Limibacter armeniacum: one gene and its partner. The protein of the gene in region 1 interacts with the protein of each later gene in a pairwise test. Links are inferred from orthologs where the notes say so. Each region holds a gene or a part of one and is shown on either strand. Other genes may lie near its edges.

Evidence for each region.
Region 2: the proteins of V6R21_RS21635 (region 1) and groL interact in binary tests that used the Escherichia coli proteins (3 or more experiments, as listed by UniProt). The link is inferred for Limibacter armeniacum from one-to-one orthologs.

Annotation. Positions count from the first base shown.
Region 1 is NZ_JBAJNO010000009.1:933,447-942,046, reverse strand. What follows is about bases 5,603-8,527. They hold V6R21_RS21635 (ABC transporter ATP-binding protein), read right to left. Parts: upstream 7,479-8,527; coding sequence 6,726-7,478; downstream 5,603-6,725. Other genes in these bases: V6R21_RS21625 (SDR family oxidoreductase), read left to right, coding at 8,380-8,527; V6R21_RS21630 (MlaE family ABC transporter permease), read right to left, coding at 7,498-8,226; V6R21_RS21640 (mechanosensitive ion channel family protein), read left to right, coding at 5,603-6,249. In the rest of the region: V6R21_RS21660 (serine hydrolase domain-containing protein), read left to right, coding at 606-1,871; V6R21_RS21655 (dipeptide epimerase), read left to right, coding at 1,989-3,002; V6R21_RS21650 (C40 family peptidase), read left to right, coding at 3,064-4,251; V6R21_RS21645 (oxygenase MpaB family protein), read left to right, coding at 4,410-5,276; more of V6R21_RS21640, read left to right, coding at 5,428-5,602; more of V6R21_RS21625, read left to right, coding at 8,528-8,600. UniProt on the Escherichia coli protein: Part of the ABC transporter complex MlaFEDB, which is involved in a phospholipid transport pathway that maintains lipid asymmetry in the outer membrane by retrograde trafficking of phospholipids from the outer membrane to the inner membrane.
Region 2 is NZ_JBAJNO010000009.1:811,845-820,471, reverse strand. Bases 3,985-6,936 are described here. They hold groL (chaperonin GroEL), read right to left. Parts: upstream 6,301-6,936; coding sequence 4,669-6,300; downstream 3,985-4,668. Other genes in these bases: V6R21_RS21175 (co-chaperone GroES), read right to left, coding at 6,368-6,646; V6R21_RS21185 (hypothetical protein), read right to left, coding at 3,985-4,500. Outside these bases: V6R21_RS21205 (Ppx/GppA phosphatase family protein), read right to left, coding at 1-53; V6R21_RS21200 (alpha/beta fold hydrolase), read right to left, coding at 187-1,095; V6R21_RS21195 (aldose epimerase family protein), read right to left, coding at 1,431-2,474; V6R21_RS21190 (SanA/YdcF family protein), read left to right, coding at 3,121-3,834; more of V6R21_RS21185, read right to left, coding at 3,886-3,984; V6R21_RS21170 (hypothetical protein), read left to right, coding at 7,099-7,437; V6R21_RS21165 (sodium-translocating pyrophosphatase), read right to left, coding at 7,497-8,627.

The DNA of each region.
Region 1 (8,600 bases):
AATTTTTCATTTACCCCCATTTAGGCCCTAAAATCAGGTATTTGAGCCATATTGAGGTGAGAAGATTAAACAAAGAAAATGTTTTTGTGTAACTGATTTGTTCTCAAGTCTTTGTTCTTCTAATGCTTCGGAGAGGTCTTTACCATTTTTGAATGGTAGGTTTTGTAATCTTTTAATTATCAGTGTTTTGATTTTTATCTGTATCTAAAAGACCTTTAGCCTGTACCAGAGGCAAAATTTTTTGATAGTTACTTCTAATCTTATTTCCCACTGCCTCTTTTCGCTTAATCCAGTTATCGTAATGAAGTACCCTTTACCTTTTCTGTCATTGTAGCAAGAACAATTTATTGTGTCCTTAATAAGGATGTTGATTATTAGGAGGTTAATTAGGATGTGTCAAAAGTAGACTCATGGAATATGGTATCGACTCACTGATTCCCGTGATTTGTTGTATTAATCCTTTATTAAGTAGAATAATGCAAAAAATTATTTTAAAATTGCTTTAAACATGTTTTGAAAATATGGGGAAGGTAAACGTAAGCAGCAGAAATAAACAGGTTTTAGCTACAGCATAAGCATTGAATGACCAAAACTATAAATCCAAAATGAAACACTATTACTTTTTGCTATTACTATCCTTCGGGACATTGTCCTGTCAAAAATCCCCACAACAACAGACTATGGGTGAATCTGTAAAAGAAGAAACATTGGAAGAAACCTTGAATGGGCTTCAGAAGCAATATGATATTTTGGGAATGAGTGCACTTGCCATCAAGGATGGGAAGGAAGTATTCAGTTACTATAATGGTATGGCAGATGTTGAACGTCAGCAGCCCGTAACTGCAAAAACAAAATACAGAGTTGCTTCCATTTCCAAATATGTGGTGACAACAGGCTTGATGAAACTGTATGAGGAAGGCAAGTTTGACCTTGATACAGATGTTAGCAAGTACTTGGGCTTTGAGTTGCGCAACCCAAAACATCCAGCAGAAGTGATCACAATCAAGCATATCCTGACACACTCTTCGGGGTTATCTGACAGCGATGCCTATTTTGATTTTCTAATGGATACATATAAGGAGCGCAACCCATCCATTGAAGAAGTATTTAAGAAAGAAGGTAAGTATTACAGCGACTCCACTTGGAGCGATAACAAGCCTGGTGTTCACTTCGAGTATTCCAATCTGGGCTTTGGGGTAATTGGTAACCTGATTGAAAAGCTGTCAGGTGAGCGTTTTGATATTTACTTGCGTGACCATATTCTGAGACCTTTGGAGATTTCGGGAAGTTTTAATGTGAATGACCTTCCTGATATCAATGAGTTGTCAGTATTGTACCGCCGTGAAGACCTTGACCCGAAAAAGAAATGGGAGCCACAAACGGATAACCATAAAGGGGAAAAGCCTAATGCGCGTGAAGATTTGAAAGATTATAAAGCAGGTTGGAATGGTGTAGCTTTTGGACCTCAAGGAAGCTTTAGGGCAAGTGCAGAGGAGTTGAGTAAAATCATGCAACTGCATATGAACAAAGGAACTTACAAAGGCAAAGAGATCCTGAAACCTGAAACGGTAGAGCTGATGAACTCGATTCATTTCAAGACAGATGGAGACAAGGTTTTTGAAATGGTAGGACTTTGTGCTCATATAGAAGACGAGCTGTTACCAGATTACCGTTTGTTTGGGCATACTGGGGATGCCTATGGTTTGCATAGCCTGATGTTCTTCAATAAGGAGCATAACTTTGGAATTGTATATATAGTCAACAGCTCTTTGGTGGCAGAAGGTAAAACCGGACTTTATACAGTAGAGGAGGACCTGACAAGAGCCATCTTTGAAAAACTGAAGCCTACATTGGTGGATGGAGATATGTAATCAGAACAAGTGAGGATTATATAAAACATACAATTGTATGGATAAATGGAACGGAGTCAAAATGGCTCCGTTTTTTTAAATAAGAGAGAAGCCTTAAAGTGAAATTTATAGGTGAGGATGAGAAAATTACATATGAAATCAGTGGATCTGCCACTGAAACATACTTTTAAGACAGCACACAGCCAGCGAGATGTTCAGCGCTCAATCATTGTGTCAATTGAGGAACGAGGACATATGGGATATGGAGAAGCTACGGTTAACACTTACTTTGGTGTAACAGAAACACAGATTCTACAAGGGATTGAGTCGGTACGTGCCATTGTGGAGTACTTTGAGTGGGGAACGCCCGAAGAGCTTCATGCTTTGCTTAGTGCGGAACTGAAAGGGAACACTTTTCCGTTATGTGCACTGGATGAGGCTGCTTATGACCTTTATGGGAAGCTGAATGGTCAGTCGACTTATCAATACTGGGGATTGAAACCTCACAATTTACCACTCTCCAATTATACTATAGGGATAGATACCATCGCCAATATGGTGGCAAAGATGGAAGAAATGCCTTGGCCTGTTTATAAAATCAAGCTAGGTACAAAAGAAGATATCGATATTGTCCGTGAGTTACGTAAGCATTCTGATGCAGACTTTCGTGTAGATGCCAATTGTGCTTGGGGAGTAGAGGAAACGGTCAAGAATGCAGCCGCATTTAGGGAAATGGGAGTTTCATTTGTGGAACAGCCTATGGAGCCAGAGAACTGGGAAGGGATGAAAAAGGTGTATGCACAATCTGTATTGCCTTTGGTAGCTGATGAATCTTGTATCAGGGAAGAAGATGTTGAGAAGTGTGTAGGACATTTTCATGGTATCAATATCAAGTTGACCAAATGTGGTGGTCCAACGGTAGCCCGTAGAATGATAGAGAAGGCAAGGCAACATGATATGAAGGTGATGGTAGGTTGTATGACAGAATCTTCTGTGGGAATCTCCGCAATAGCACAACTGTTGCCTATGTTGGATTATGTGGATATGGATGGGAGTATCCTGCTAAAGGAAGACCCCGCTGAAGGAGTTAGGTTGGATTTTGGCAAGGTGATTTACCCTGAGAGATACGGAAACGGTGCTCATTGGAAATAAACCAAATGAATGTAGAAGCTAAAACCAAAATACATTCTGAATAATATAAACAGATAGTAAGATGAAATTTTTAAAGTGGACTAGCAGTGTGGTATTGGCTGTTGCCTTGTATAGCTGTAATGGACAAGCGGAAGAGCGTCTTAAAAGCTTGGAAGAATTGACAGACCAAGTAATTAATGAGCATGTATCTGATAAGCGCTTGGCTGTTGCAGAACCTGTTTTGAAACTGGAGGAAGGAAAGTTGGTGCTGTTGGGTAAAACGGATATGCCAGAAGTAAAGGAGGCTGTATTGAAGGCACTTTCAGAAAAAGGTGAAGTGATTGACAGAATGGAGTTACTTCCTGAGGCAGAACTAGGAGATAATCATTTTGCTGTAGTCAATATCTCGGTTGCCAATATGCGGGTAAGGGGTAGTCACTCAGCTGGAATGGCCAAGCAGGCTACGATGGGAGAAGTCCTGAAAGTATTGGAAAAGGAGGGAAGTTGGTACCGTGTCCAGACAACAGACCATTATATTGGGTGGATCAGTAACGGTTCAATTGAGTTGGCTACAAGTGAGGCAAAACAAAGTTGGGATAGCAGGCCTAAAGTAATTTATACCAAACCTACTGGCTTTGTGTATGAAAATACTTTTGATAAGGAAAAGACGGTCTCTGATATTGTATATGGTAACTTGTTGGCACTGAAAGAAACACAGACACACCGATATAAAGTAGAATTCCCAGATGGCCGTGAAGGCTTCGTCCTGAAAAGTGAGGCAATGCCAATCGAGGAATGGAAACAGACAAGAGTACTTACACAAGAAAATCTGGTCAATACAGCCAAGACATATTTGGGGCTGCCATACAACTGGGGGGGGAATTCTTATAAAGGTGTAGACTGTAGCGGTTTTACTGGAGGAGTATACTTTGCTAATGGTTTGCTTCTACCAAGAGATGCATCGCAACAGGTACGTATTGGAGATGAGATTGATACTCTTAATAATTTTGCTAATCTTCAGGATGGAGACCTGCTGTTTTTCGGAAGAGGAGCAACGGATTCCACTACTGAGAAAGTGACACATGTAGGTATGTGGATAGGGAACCAATCGTTTATTCACTCTTCAGGACATGTAAGAATCAGCAGTGTAGACTCTACTGCTGAAAACTATGATGAGTATAACCTCAATAGGCTGTTGCATGTGAAAAGAGTTTTGGGTAGCAAAAACCTGAAAGAGACGATTGACTTAAAAATATCAAAAGCATTATAACCGATAGGTTGATCGAAAATATAGTAAAAAGCCGCCTCAAGCCTTTTGGGGTGGCTTTTTACTATTTAAGGAAAATAAATTCGTAGCTCAATGTGAAATTATGTAGATTAAACTGTATCTAATCAGGTAAGTAGCATTTTACTAAAGCAATTATATCAATGAAAAAACTTAGTCCTACCAAACTAATTGAGCAATTAGACCCTGTAAAAGACCATCAGAGAATTGTATTCTATTTAGGAACTCAGGTGTTTTGGTGGGACACTGAGAAGGCATTGGAATTTGCACTTTTCCGAACTTTTGCGGTACCGTCCATTTCAAAGTTATTGGAAGAGACCGGAGAGTTTCAGCAGCATCCGATGAAACGTTATGATGATACGGAACTGATTTTGGCTGAAATCTCAGAAAACGGCTATAACAGTGAGCGAGGAAAAAAAGCATTCAGGAGAATGAATGCTATGCATAATTATTACAATATCGGTAATGAGGATATGCTCTATGTCCTGAGTACCTTTATATTTGAGCCTATTAGATGGAATGCAAAGTATGGATGGAGACCATTGTCAGAAAAGGAAAAAATGGCTTCTTTCTATTTTTGGTGTGAGGTAGGCAGGCGCATGAACATCAAAGGTATGCCTGAGACGTATGACGCTTTTGAAGACTTCAATAGACGTTTTGAAGAGAAGCACTTTCGCTTTGAGTCTTCCAATCAGGTAATCGGAAATATTACAGTAAACCTGCTTTTGGGTTTTTATATGCCTAAGGTATTTTTTCCTTTAGGTAGGTATGTGGTGTATGCCATGATGGACAATCCGTTGCTTGATGCAATGAAGTTTCCCCATCCGCCTAAATGGCTGCGAAAAATGGTGGGAAAAGGGATGCAATTAAGGGCTGGCATATTGAGGATGTTGCCAAAACGGAAAACGCCGGTACTGACTACTACTCGTAAGCGACCAACCTATCCTGCTGGTTATGCTATTGAGTCACTAGGAACTTTTCCAAAGGGGAAATGTCCTATTCATGGGTAGGGATCATTTCTAGAATCAGCCTATCAATTTTACCTTCAGTTATTTAACATTTCATTGAAATGTTCTATCTTTTTAATAGGAAAAGCTAGAAACCCCTCCCGCTTGAACCTTTTTATATCAAAATACTTCAATCAATTAAATCAATTCCATAATGGGAGATAACCTTTATAACTACTCTGAAAAACTGAAGGACCTGATTTTTGAATATGGTCCAAAACTGGTGGCCGCCATTATTGTCCTGATTATTGGTCTTTGGGTTGTGAAAGCACTCACTGCCATGATTAAGCGACAACTGGATAAGCGAAACCTTGACCCAAGCCTGAAGCCTTTTCTGGGTGGCCTTTTCAATATGCTGATGAAGGTGCTGCTAGTCATTGCTGTATTAAGTACAATGGGTATCGAGATGACGTCCTTTGTTGCTATTTTAGGTGCAGCAGGCTTAGCAATTGGAATGGCGTTATCGGGAACCTTGCAGAACTTTGCAGGTGGTGTCATGATCTTGATATTCAAGCCTTTTAAGGTAGGGGATTTTGTGGAGGCTCAGGGATTTATGGGAGTGGTGAAAGAGATTCAGATTTTTGTGACAATCTTGAAGACAGGGGATAACAAAACGATCTATATTCCCAATGGACCGCTTTCTACAGGCACACTAACGAATTACTCTGTTGAGCCAAATCGACGGGTAGAGTGGACGTTTGGTATAGGATACGGTGATAATGTGGATAAAGCACAGGAGATTCTGAGAGGATTGATCGCTCAGGATGAGCGGATACACGAAACACCTGAGCCTTTTATAGCTGTTTCTGCATTGGCAGATAGCTCTGTAAACCTAGTGGTGAGGGTATGGACAAAGAGTGGAGACCTTTGGCCAGTGTTTTTTGATATGAACAAAAAAGTTTACAACGCATTTAATGAGCAGGGTATCAATATCCCATTCCCACAAATGGATGTACACGTTCATAATAATGCATAAAAAAGCTGAAAGAGGATGTTAGTCAAACCTGACAGATTCTTTCAGCTTCTTCAATATCTTATTACTTGATAGGGCAACTCTTACAGTGTTTGCCTTTCTTTTTGTATTTCTTACAGCACTTCTTTTTTCCTTCACAAGAACATTCGGCAGTATCAAAAGCCGTGTCCATATTAAGCATCTCCAGAAGTTGTTGGCTAGTTGTGTTGCAAAAGTTTCTTGTAACGTCCATGAGTATTAGAGATAATAAGCTAGTGTGTGTTCCTTGATTAGACTTAATCTAAATAAATCATGTCCCAAACGTACAATTTTTTATTTAAAAATGATCTAAATAAACGGGTAAATTTTATGTGTTTTCTTCCATTATTAACAAAATCATTGTTTTTGATATTCCTGCGGCAGGGGTGTTAACATTAAAAAACCCCTTGTTCTACAGATTAGAACAAGGGGTTTAGTGCTAAATGTTAGCTGAGAATTGATTAGTGCTCTTCCTTGAATTTTCTAACCAATTTATTGGAGAACAGGAACTTCTGAAGTTCTGGACAATCTGCATCCAGGATATTGTCATTGTTTCCTTCCCATAGCTTATGCCCTTCATGCATAAACATGATATATTCACCAATTTCCATTACAGAGTTCATATCGTGTGATACGACAATGGTTGTCAGGTTATATTCGTGCGTGATCTCATGGATCAGGTTATCAATCATCAGGGAAGTGTTGGGGTCGAGTCCTGAGTTTGGTTCATCACAGAAAAGGTATTGTGAGTTCATCACAATAGCACGGGCAATGCCGACACGTTTCTGCATACCACCACTGATCTCGGATGGCATTCTTTCCATTGCATGGTCAAGGCCAACACGTTTCAGGCAGGTATTTACTCTGTCCAACTTTTCATCCAAGGGCATTGTAGTCAGCATGTCTAGCGGAAAGCGGACATTCTCAGCTACCGTTTTGGAGTCAAACAAGGCTCCACCTTGGAAAAGCATCCCAATCTCACGGCGTATTTGCTTCTTGGTTTCCCGATCGGATTTGTAGAAATTTCTGCCATTGAATTCAACGGCTCCTTCATCAGGTTCTATTAGTCCAACAATGCATTTTAGCAACACACTTTTACCTGTACCACTGGCACCGATAATCATGTTGGTTCTACCTTGTTCAAAGGTTGCATTGATACCTTTCAGAATTTCTTTCCCGTTGAATGATTTCTTTATGTTTTTGATCTCAATCATAGCTCGATAATCTGGTTAGTTAGAGAAGTAGGTTGGCAAGCAACAAGTCAGCAAACAGAATCAGGATGCTGCTATTGTTGAAGGCTTTGGTTGAAGATTGTCCTACTTCCAATGCACCGCCTTTGGTATGGTATCCTTCAAATGCAGAAACCGAAGTAACAATAAACCCGAATACAAATGCCTTAATCAGGGCAAAAGGAACTGTGAAAGGGTCAAATTGCATTCTGAGACCATTAATGTAGTCTTCCAGTGTCATCAGCTTGGTCAGGATGATCAGAATGTAACCACCAGCAACACTTAAAGATGCTGAAAGAATGACAAGAGGAGGGAACATTACAATACCTGCAATAATCTTAGGTAGCACCAAGTACGAAGCTGAATTGATACCCATTACCTCCAAGGCATCAATCTGTTCTGAGATGCGCATGGTACCTAATTCACTGGCAATGTTGGAGCCTACTTTACCTGCCAAAATAATGGCAGTAACGGTTGGAGCAAACTCCAGTACGACCATTTCCCTTTCTGCAAAACCAACGATTGTGATAGGAATCAGTGGGTTGTCGAGTGCGTTAAGCATCTGAACCACGATCACCGCACCTACGAATAACGAGATAATAGATACGATAAAAATAGAGTTGTTTCCGACTTGGATACATTCATCCACAAATCTTTGCCAATAAACTTTGATGGGTTCCCTGTTGACAAACAGCTTTCCCATAAAGAGCATATATCTCCCTAAGGTTTTCATTCAAATTGGATTGTTTTTATTTTACCTTTGTTCAAACAACTGCATGAAATGCATGCAGTTTTGTATCTTTCCTATAACGCAACTCTCACAAAGATAGTAGAGTTTTCAAACACTGAAGTTTCACGGATAAAATTAACATAGAATATTTTTATTATGATTGTCGTAACCGGAGGTTCAAAAGGTATTGGTAAAGCCATCGTTCACAGATTTGCCAAAGAAGGACATAATATAGCGGTATGCTCCCGTTCACTTGATACCTTGATGGCACTGAAGAAAGAGGTGGAGGAAACTTATGGCGTTGAAGTATATGTACAATCCTCAGACCTGTCTGTAAAGGAAGATGCAAAAAAGTTTATAGAGTTTGTGCATCGTAT
Region 2 (8,627 bases), 120 kb from region 1 along the record:
ACTACTTGTAGTCGAATGGCATTGGAACCAATATCAATGGAAGCTAGTATCAAGTGCGGTAATAGTTTAGTTATTCAAGAAATCATCTAATAAGGTGTCAATTTTACACAATTTTAAGTGATTTTATCTATAAAATTAGTCTAAAATTGAGGCTTAAAACTAAAATAAATGACTTGTTAATAGCACTTATTGGTTGAATGTGCTGGAGACTTTCTTAGGCTTTGATGTGGGACGAACCTTGGTGGAAAGGTGTTTGGAGAGAAACTCAAGCAAGTCCTCGGCAGTTTCTTCAGGAATCTCCTCCATAGGGATGTGCCCAGCAAAATCGTAGATGACCAAATGGTTGTTAGGAATCAGGTGATGAAATTTATGGGCATTTTTGACAGGAATCCATTTGTCTTCTTTTCCCCAAATAATCAAGGTAGGGCATAAGATGTTTTTCAGAAAACGGGTGTTTTCGTGGAAGTTTTGGTTTACAAAGATATAAAAGGCTTCTGCGGAACCTTCCTTTGAAAAAAGGTCAAAGTAGCGGTCGACAAGCTCATTGGTTATCTTATTCTGGTTATAGAAAACTTCCTTTACGAAAGATTCCAACATGGAGCGATTGATGGCATATTTGATAATATGATGAATAAAAGGAGTGCGGGCCATTCTGAAGGGTAGTGGAATACTCTCTCTGTCTATAAACCCAGCAGGACTTATCAGGACTAATTGCTTGACTTTGGAGGGGCAGAGCAAGGCATATTCCCAAGCAATCCAGCCTCCTAGTGAGCTGCCAATCAAACAGCAAGTGTGGATGTTCATCCGACTCAGAAAAATATCGAGATATCGCATCAGGTTCTTGATGCTATAGTCTTGTGACTGAATCGCCCCAGTGAGCCCTAACCCAGGAAGATCAAACCTGTAGATTCGGAAAGTATCTTTCAGGATTTCAGTCCAGCTGTCAAAAGTATGGAGTGATGAAAACGAGCCATGGAGCATGACAAGCGGGTAGCCGTCTTCAGGTCCATCTATCTGATAATGGATAAGGTTTCCTTCGATTGTTAAGAACCGAGATGAATCATTGGTGTATTTCATTAAAAGTGCATGGCTCATGTTAGTATTGTTATATTTATTGAGGTAGTATAGCTGTGTTGTGTAAGTCTTGGATGTTTTTAGGATCACAAGCGAAATGGGTCTTCTACGTGCTGAATGAAGCCTTCACCAAATAGATTTTTTTAAGGTTAAGAGAGATATGCAGGTGAAGACCTGAAATGCATAACCTTGTTTTATTTATATAAAATAATAAATATTCATCAATGAATGAACATTTGTTGGTGAATATATAAGGAAGGATGGTTGACTGGAAATGGAATTTAACATAAAGCAAAACCCCGAAAGCCGGATCAGGACTTTCGGGGTCTATTTATATACTAGCTATCGTAGGTTGACTATTGATGGCCGAATTTATAGATAGTCGTCTGGCGGTAAGTTTCACCTGGCTTCAAGGTAGCAGAAGGGAATGTCGGTTGGTTGGGGCTATTTGGGAATTTTTGAGCCTCAAGACAAAAGGCATCACGATCATTCAAAATTTTGCCACCTTTTGCTTCACACCCACCGATCCAGTTGGCAGAGTACAATTGTACACCAGGTTCTGTGGTCAGTACTTCTAGCGTTCGTCCTGACTCTGGCTCAATTACTTTTGCCGCAAACCCCAATTCATCGGGTTGTTTGTCTATGATATAGTTATGGTCATAGCCATGTCCAAATTGGAGTTGTTGGAAGTCAACGTCAATTTCTTGTCCTAAAGGTTTACTTTTGGTAAAGTCCATTGGTGTACCTGCCACAGTAGCCAGTTCACCTGTTGGGATAGAGGTGTCGCCAGTGGGTGTATATTTGCTGGCATTTAGCTCAACTAGGTGGTTGAGGGCTGTGCCATCTCCTTTTAAGTTGAAGTAAGCATGGTTGGTCAGGTTGATAACCGTTACCTTATCTGTGGTGGCATGATAATCAATCTTGATTTCATTTTCTTCTGTCAGCGTATAGGTAACAGAAACCTGTAGTGTTCCTGGATATCCCTCATCGCCATCTGGGCTGATCATATTAAAGCGAACAGCATCATCCAAAGCTTCAGCATGCCATACATACTTATCAAAGCCCTTGATCCCTCCATGCAAATGATTAGGTCCGTTATTGATTGCAAACTCATATTCTTTTCCATCGATCTGACACTTACCATTGGCTATTCTATTGGCATAACGCCCGACAATTGAGCCAAAAAAAGGATGTTCTTTCAGTAAACCCTCTAAAGAGTCTTTCCCTACTAAAACATCTGTGAATTGTCCGTTTTTGTCTGCTGTAAATAAACTGATCCAGTGGGCTCCGAAATTGGTGAATTGCGCTTTAGTGCCTTGTTTGTTTTCTAAGGTGAATAGGTAAACGTCATGGTCATCTACCTTTCCCCAAAACTCTTTTTTAATTGAGACCTGTGCCATAGGTGATTTATTCTGAATTTAGATCGATTGAACTATCGTCAAATCTAGCGACAAGCTTCAAAATATACAATTTGAACACTTTATTTGTCCATAACGTTTAGAAATATAGCATGAAAAAAAGCCACTGCCCAAAGGACAATGGCTTAACAAGCATGAACAGGTTAATAAACAATAAAATTAACTGTTTGAGAAGGACATCCAAAGGGTAAGAAACCTTACCCAAGTGGATACCTGAAAGAGTTATAAATAACCCTTTCTAAAACCTAAGATAGGCTTGTGGAAATAATATTTTAGTCAGTATTTGCTTTATGATTGCTTATAAACTTATACTGTTTTGAAGGAGAAAAGGCGAAGGTTGTTGGTTTTCATTTAGTTAACAGATCTTATTAGTCTGTTTAGGTCTGTTAAAGTTGAGTTGTGTTATTGCCTAACTGATTCCAAAGGCTGTCCTTTGTAAAACAAATGTGTAATCGTATGCATTGTTTTTTGTGTGATTGGAATGTTTGCACAAATTTTGAATCTAGCTGTTAAGAACTGTTGACGTTACGTTCTTACCCAGAAGATTTTAACCGGCTATCAGTAACCAAGGAATGTTTGCCAAAAATGACAAGGTTACTGTTGTTTGAATTGAAGAAAAGAAGAGAAGATGCCCGCTGAATTATACAAGATCTGTAATGCTAGAAGAATGAGTGTGTTGAGAGATTATCTGGCAGAAAGGAGAAACCAAATATCCCAAATTTCAAAGATGGTGGTCTTGATTGCCATACTTATGGTTGGGGTTATTTTTGCCTGCGACACATTTATTTCCAATTACAGTAAGTCACTGACCTATGATAGTGTAACTGAGGTGCCTTCCAATAGGGTTGGGTTGATCTTGGGAACGAGTAAGTTTGTGAAGTCAGGTAAAAAGAACTTGTACTTTCACTATCGTATTGATGCAGCAGTCGAGCTATACAGGGCAGGGAAGATCAAGTATATCATTGTAAGTGGTGATAATAGCAGCAGGTATTATAACGAGCCTCGTGATATGAGAGCAGCCTTAATGAAGCGAGGGGTGCCGTCTGAAAGGATTATTATGGATTTTGCAGGTTTCAGGACTTTAGACTCAGTGGTAAGGGCTAAGGAAATATTTAATCAGCAGGAGATTACTATTATTTCCCAAAAATTCCAGAATGAGAGAGCAGTTTATATAGCCAAGCATAAAGGGATTAGTGCTGTTGCTTACAATGCTAAAAACGTAAGCTTTCGAAGCCACTTGCAAACTCATTTGAGAGAGTATTTGGCAAGGGTAAAAGTAATGTTGGATTTATATGTACTGAATGTGCAGCCTAAATACCTAGGGCGAAAAATCTATATATAACAGGAAATGAAACACTCCCATTAAGATCTTAATCTTAATGGGAGTGTGTTTTTATGCTGCTTTCAAAAGCTCGGTTTCCGATTCTTTTAGTTTTTTAATAGCGGGAAATCCTTTTGCAAAAAAGAAGATAAAGAAAACTTTCATCATTATTCCATTTGTTGGATTGTGATCATTTTCTATAGCTAACATAAACAAGCCAATAATGTCAAAAATAAATAGTCCAATGATTAATGCTAAGGCTATATATGATCTTTTCTTTACCCAAAAGCCAAGGCCTATCATGATTAAGCCGTAGATACATGAGAAAAAGTTGATCCCGAGTTGGTTTAAGATGGGAAAGTTCATGAACTCAGATATCAACCCTGCCACTACTGACAGACCACCAATAACAAAGGCCATTTTAGATACTTGATTTAACTGTTCAGCTGGATCAGTTGCGGAACCTTTGATTGGCTCTCCATTCACGAGTAGTTCTAAAGCGGGTTGATAATTACCTTTTAATTGGATTTTTAAGGTTCTATTAGCATCCAATTGGAATTCACCTCCTTCTTTTAAGGCTTTTTTATTATTCAACTTCCCAATTTCTTTGTCATTGAATTTAACAGTTGTGTTTTTCCAATTAAAGCCTGATGAAATATCTATTGTGTCTATTTTGGTATCATCCAAAAAAAATCGTTTAGAAGGCATAGTAGATTTAATGAGTTGAAAAATATTGTTGTTTAGTTTTACTACAAATGTAGTTATAAATCGGTTAATATAGGTATTCTTGAAAACAGAAGAGGGTTCCCGAAATCAGGAACCCTCTTTTTATATAAAGATGTCTAGCATCTAGAATTACATCATACCTGGCATGCCGCCGCCCATTGGAGGCATTGCTGGAGCACCACCTTCTTCTTTCTTCGAAGAAACTACACATTCTGTAGTCAGCAACAGAGAAGAGATAGATGAAGCATTTTCCAGTGCAAGACGAGTTACTTTAGTTGGGTCGATTACACCAGCCTCAACCAAGTCCTCGTACTTGTCAGTACGTGCGTTGTAACCGTAGTTACCTTCGTGAGCCAATACGTTGTGGATAACGATTGAAGGCTCAACACCAGCGTTCTCTAAGATAGTTCTCAGTGGCGCTTCGATTGCGTTTCTTACGATAGTAACACCGTGAGCTTGGTCGTCGTTCTCAGTTTCAATGTTGTCCAGAGAAGCAGAAGCTCTCAACAAAGCAACACCACCACCTGTTACGATACCTTCTTCAACTGCAGCTCTTGTAGCAGCCAAAGCATCATCAACACGGTCTTTCTTTTCTTTCATTTCTACTTCAGTAGCAGCACCGATGTAGATGATCGCAACACCACCAGCCAATTTAGCCAGACGCTCTTGCAGTTTTTCTTTGTCGTAGTCAGAAGTTGTGTTCTCGACCTGAACTCTGATCTCAGCAACACGAGCTTCTACTGCCGCTTTTTCACCGCTACCGTTTACAACAGTTGTGTTGTCTTTGTCGATGATCAGCTTTTCAGCAGTACCCAGCATGTTAAGGCTAGCATCTTCCAGCTTCATGCCAGTCTCTTCTGAGATTACAGAACCGCCAGTCAATACAGCGATGTCTTGCAACATTGCTTTTCTTCTGTCACCGAAACCAGGAGCTTTTACAGCTGCTACTTTCAGCGCACCACGGATTTTGTTTACTACCAATGTAGCCAATGCTTCAGAATCAACATCCTCAGCGATGATTACCAATGGCTTACCAGTTTGAGCTACTTGCTCCAATACAGGCAACAGTTCCTTCATTGTCGAGATCTTCTTGTCATAGATCAGGATGTAAGGAGACTCCATTTCAGCCTGCATTTTCTCTGTATTTGTTACGAAGTAAGGAGACAGGTAACCTCTGTCAAACTGCATACCTTCTACAGTTTTTACTTCAGTTTCTGTACCTTTTGCTTCTTCAACAGTGATAACGCCGTCTTTACCAACTTTTTCCATCGCTTCAGCAATCATGTTACCGATCTCAGCGTCGTTGTTTGCAGAGATAGAAGCAACCTGAGCGATTTCTTTATTAGAGTTGATTGTTTGAGATTGCTTTTTCAGCTCAGCAACCAAAGCAATTACTGCTTTGTCAATACCACGTTTAACGTCCATTGGGTTAGCACCCGCTGTAACGTACTTGATACCTGAGTGGAAAATCGCTTGTGCCAGTACTGTTGCAGTTGTAGTACCATCACCAGCTTGGTCAGCAGTTTTGGAAGCAACTTCCTTTACCAGCTGAGCACCCATGTTCTCAATTGGCTCTTCCAGTTCGATTTCTTTAGCTACAGAAACACCGTCTTTTGTTACGTGTGGCGCACCGAAAGACTTGTCCAAAATTACGTTTCTACCTTTTGGTCCTAGCGTTACTTTAACTGCATTAGCCAATGCGTCAACGCCTCTTTTCAGACCTTCTCTTGCGTCTGCATCAAAGAAAAGTTCTTTAGCCATTTTTATATGTGTTTTAGTGTTTAAATCAAAAATTGTTCGACTAGATAAATCAGTTATCTACTTGGTATTAGATGATAGCGAAGATGTCAGCCTCTCTCATGATCAGGAAGTCCTTGCCTTCAACGTTGAGCTCAGTACCCGCATATTTACCGTACAGTACAGTGTCACCTATTTTCACGGTCATTTCAACATCTTTAGTACCAGGACCAACAGCTACAACAGTTCCTTTCTGTGGTTTCTCCTTTGCGTTGTCAGGGATGATAATGCCTGATGCTGTAGTAGTTTCTGCTGCTGCAGGTTCAACCAGAACCCTGTCAGCAAGTGGTTTGATGTTTACTGTTGACATTTTATTTTACGATTTAACGTTGTTAATTTTTTGCGATAAATTTATCCTTTTCGCCTAACGATTTATCACTTCTTGTGCCAATTCCACTTTTAACTTGTATTTAGGTCAGAATCGTGAAAAGGACTGACAAATTTGCAGACTCTCTTGTCAGTGTGACAGCAGAGTATGACATACGCGATCTGTTGAAAGCAGAAAGGCTGACAGTTCTGTCATGAAATCCCTGATGCCTTTTTGTGCAATAAAAACAGAAGTCGAGGAAAAAGGGTTATGGGAATAATGAGAGAAGGATAAATGTTTTTATTTTGCAATATGGATCACTTTAAAATAGAGTGAGATCCGTTGTCGTTGACGCTATGAAGTATTATTGTTGATAACCTGATTGAACGGAAACCCATGCAGAAGCCTAATTAAGCTAAAACAACACAACCGTTTGGTCGAGAAAATAAAATCTTATGAACAAATTTACGCATAACCCCAAGTTGGAGGAAGCGATGCAACTCCATGCTTTTCTGTCGTCACAGAAACAGCAATTAACCAATCAGTTTTTTCAGGCGCTAAAGAGGGATTACAATATTGCACATGTGCCATCGCAGTTATCAAGGTGGTGGGAGTTGACATTTCCTGAGTTTCATGCAGAACTGGAAGCATTACAGGTCAGGAGAGGTTTGTGTGTATTGGAAGATTGGCGTGAGTTTTTCAGTTTGATGAGAGAAAAAGCTGTAAAACTTGAAGCCGATATCAGAGTAACAGAGGAAGATATCCAGAGACTTAAAAATACATTTCTTGCATAAGCGAAAGCCCTTCAGAAATATATATTTCTGAAGGGCTTTTTTCATGAAGGAAATCTTCCTTAGTTTACTTTCTTGAGTATTGGGGAAGGAGAGTTTGCCTTGTAGACTTTTTCTTGTTTAGGCTTCTCATTGATATGACTGGACTTGATGCTGATAAAGGGAGCAATTACTAGTGATACGATAGACATCAGCTTGATCAGGATATTCATGGATGGACCTGAAGTGTCTTTAAAAGGATCGCCAACAGTGTCTCCTGTTACAGATGCCTTATGAGCATCAGAGCCTTTAAAAGTCATTTTTCCTTCTATCAGGACCCCTTTTTCAAAAGACTTTTTGGCATTGTCCCAAGCTCCACCTGCATTGTTTTGGAACATCCCTAAAAGAACTCCAGAAACGGTTACACCTGCCAATAAACCGCCAAGCATTTCCGCTGAAGAAGTACTTTCAAAAACACCTTTAAACGCAAAGCCAAAGAAAACAGGGACTAGTAGCGCAATCAGACCGGGTAATATCATCTCCCGAATAGAAGCTTGTGTCGAAATCTCAACACACTTTCCGTATTCAGGTTTGGCTTTATACTCCATGATTCCGGGAATCTCACGAAACTGTCGCCTAACTTCTTGAACCATTGCCATTGCAGCACGACCTACAGCGGCTATGGCAAGTGAAGAGAAGATAAATGGAATCATGGCGCCCACAAACAAAGAGCTTAAGACGGGAGCTTTATACAGATCTATGGAATCAATGCCAGCTATACCAACATAGGCGGCAAAAAGTCCTAAGGCAGTCAATGCAGCAGAGGCAATGGCAAATCCTTTACCTGTCGCAGCAGTGGTGTTACCAACAGCATCCAGAACGTCCGTCTTTTTTCGGACATCTTCTGGTAGTCCTGACATTTCGGCAATACCACCAGCGTTATCTGCAATGGGACCGAAAGCATCAATGGCAAGTTGCATGGCAGTAGTTGCCATCATGCCAGCAGCAGAAATGGCAACACCATAAAGTCCTGCACAGCTATAAGCCGCTGTAATGCCACAGGCAAGCACCAAGGTTGGTACTGCGGTAGACTCCATGCCAACAGAAATTCCTCCAATGATATTGGTGGCATGTCCGGTGGAAGACTGCTGAATAATTGTGTTGACAGGACGTTTTCCCATGGAAGTGTAGAACTCCGTTAGGTAAGACATCAG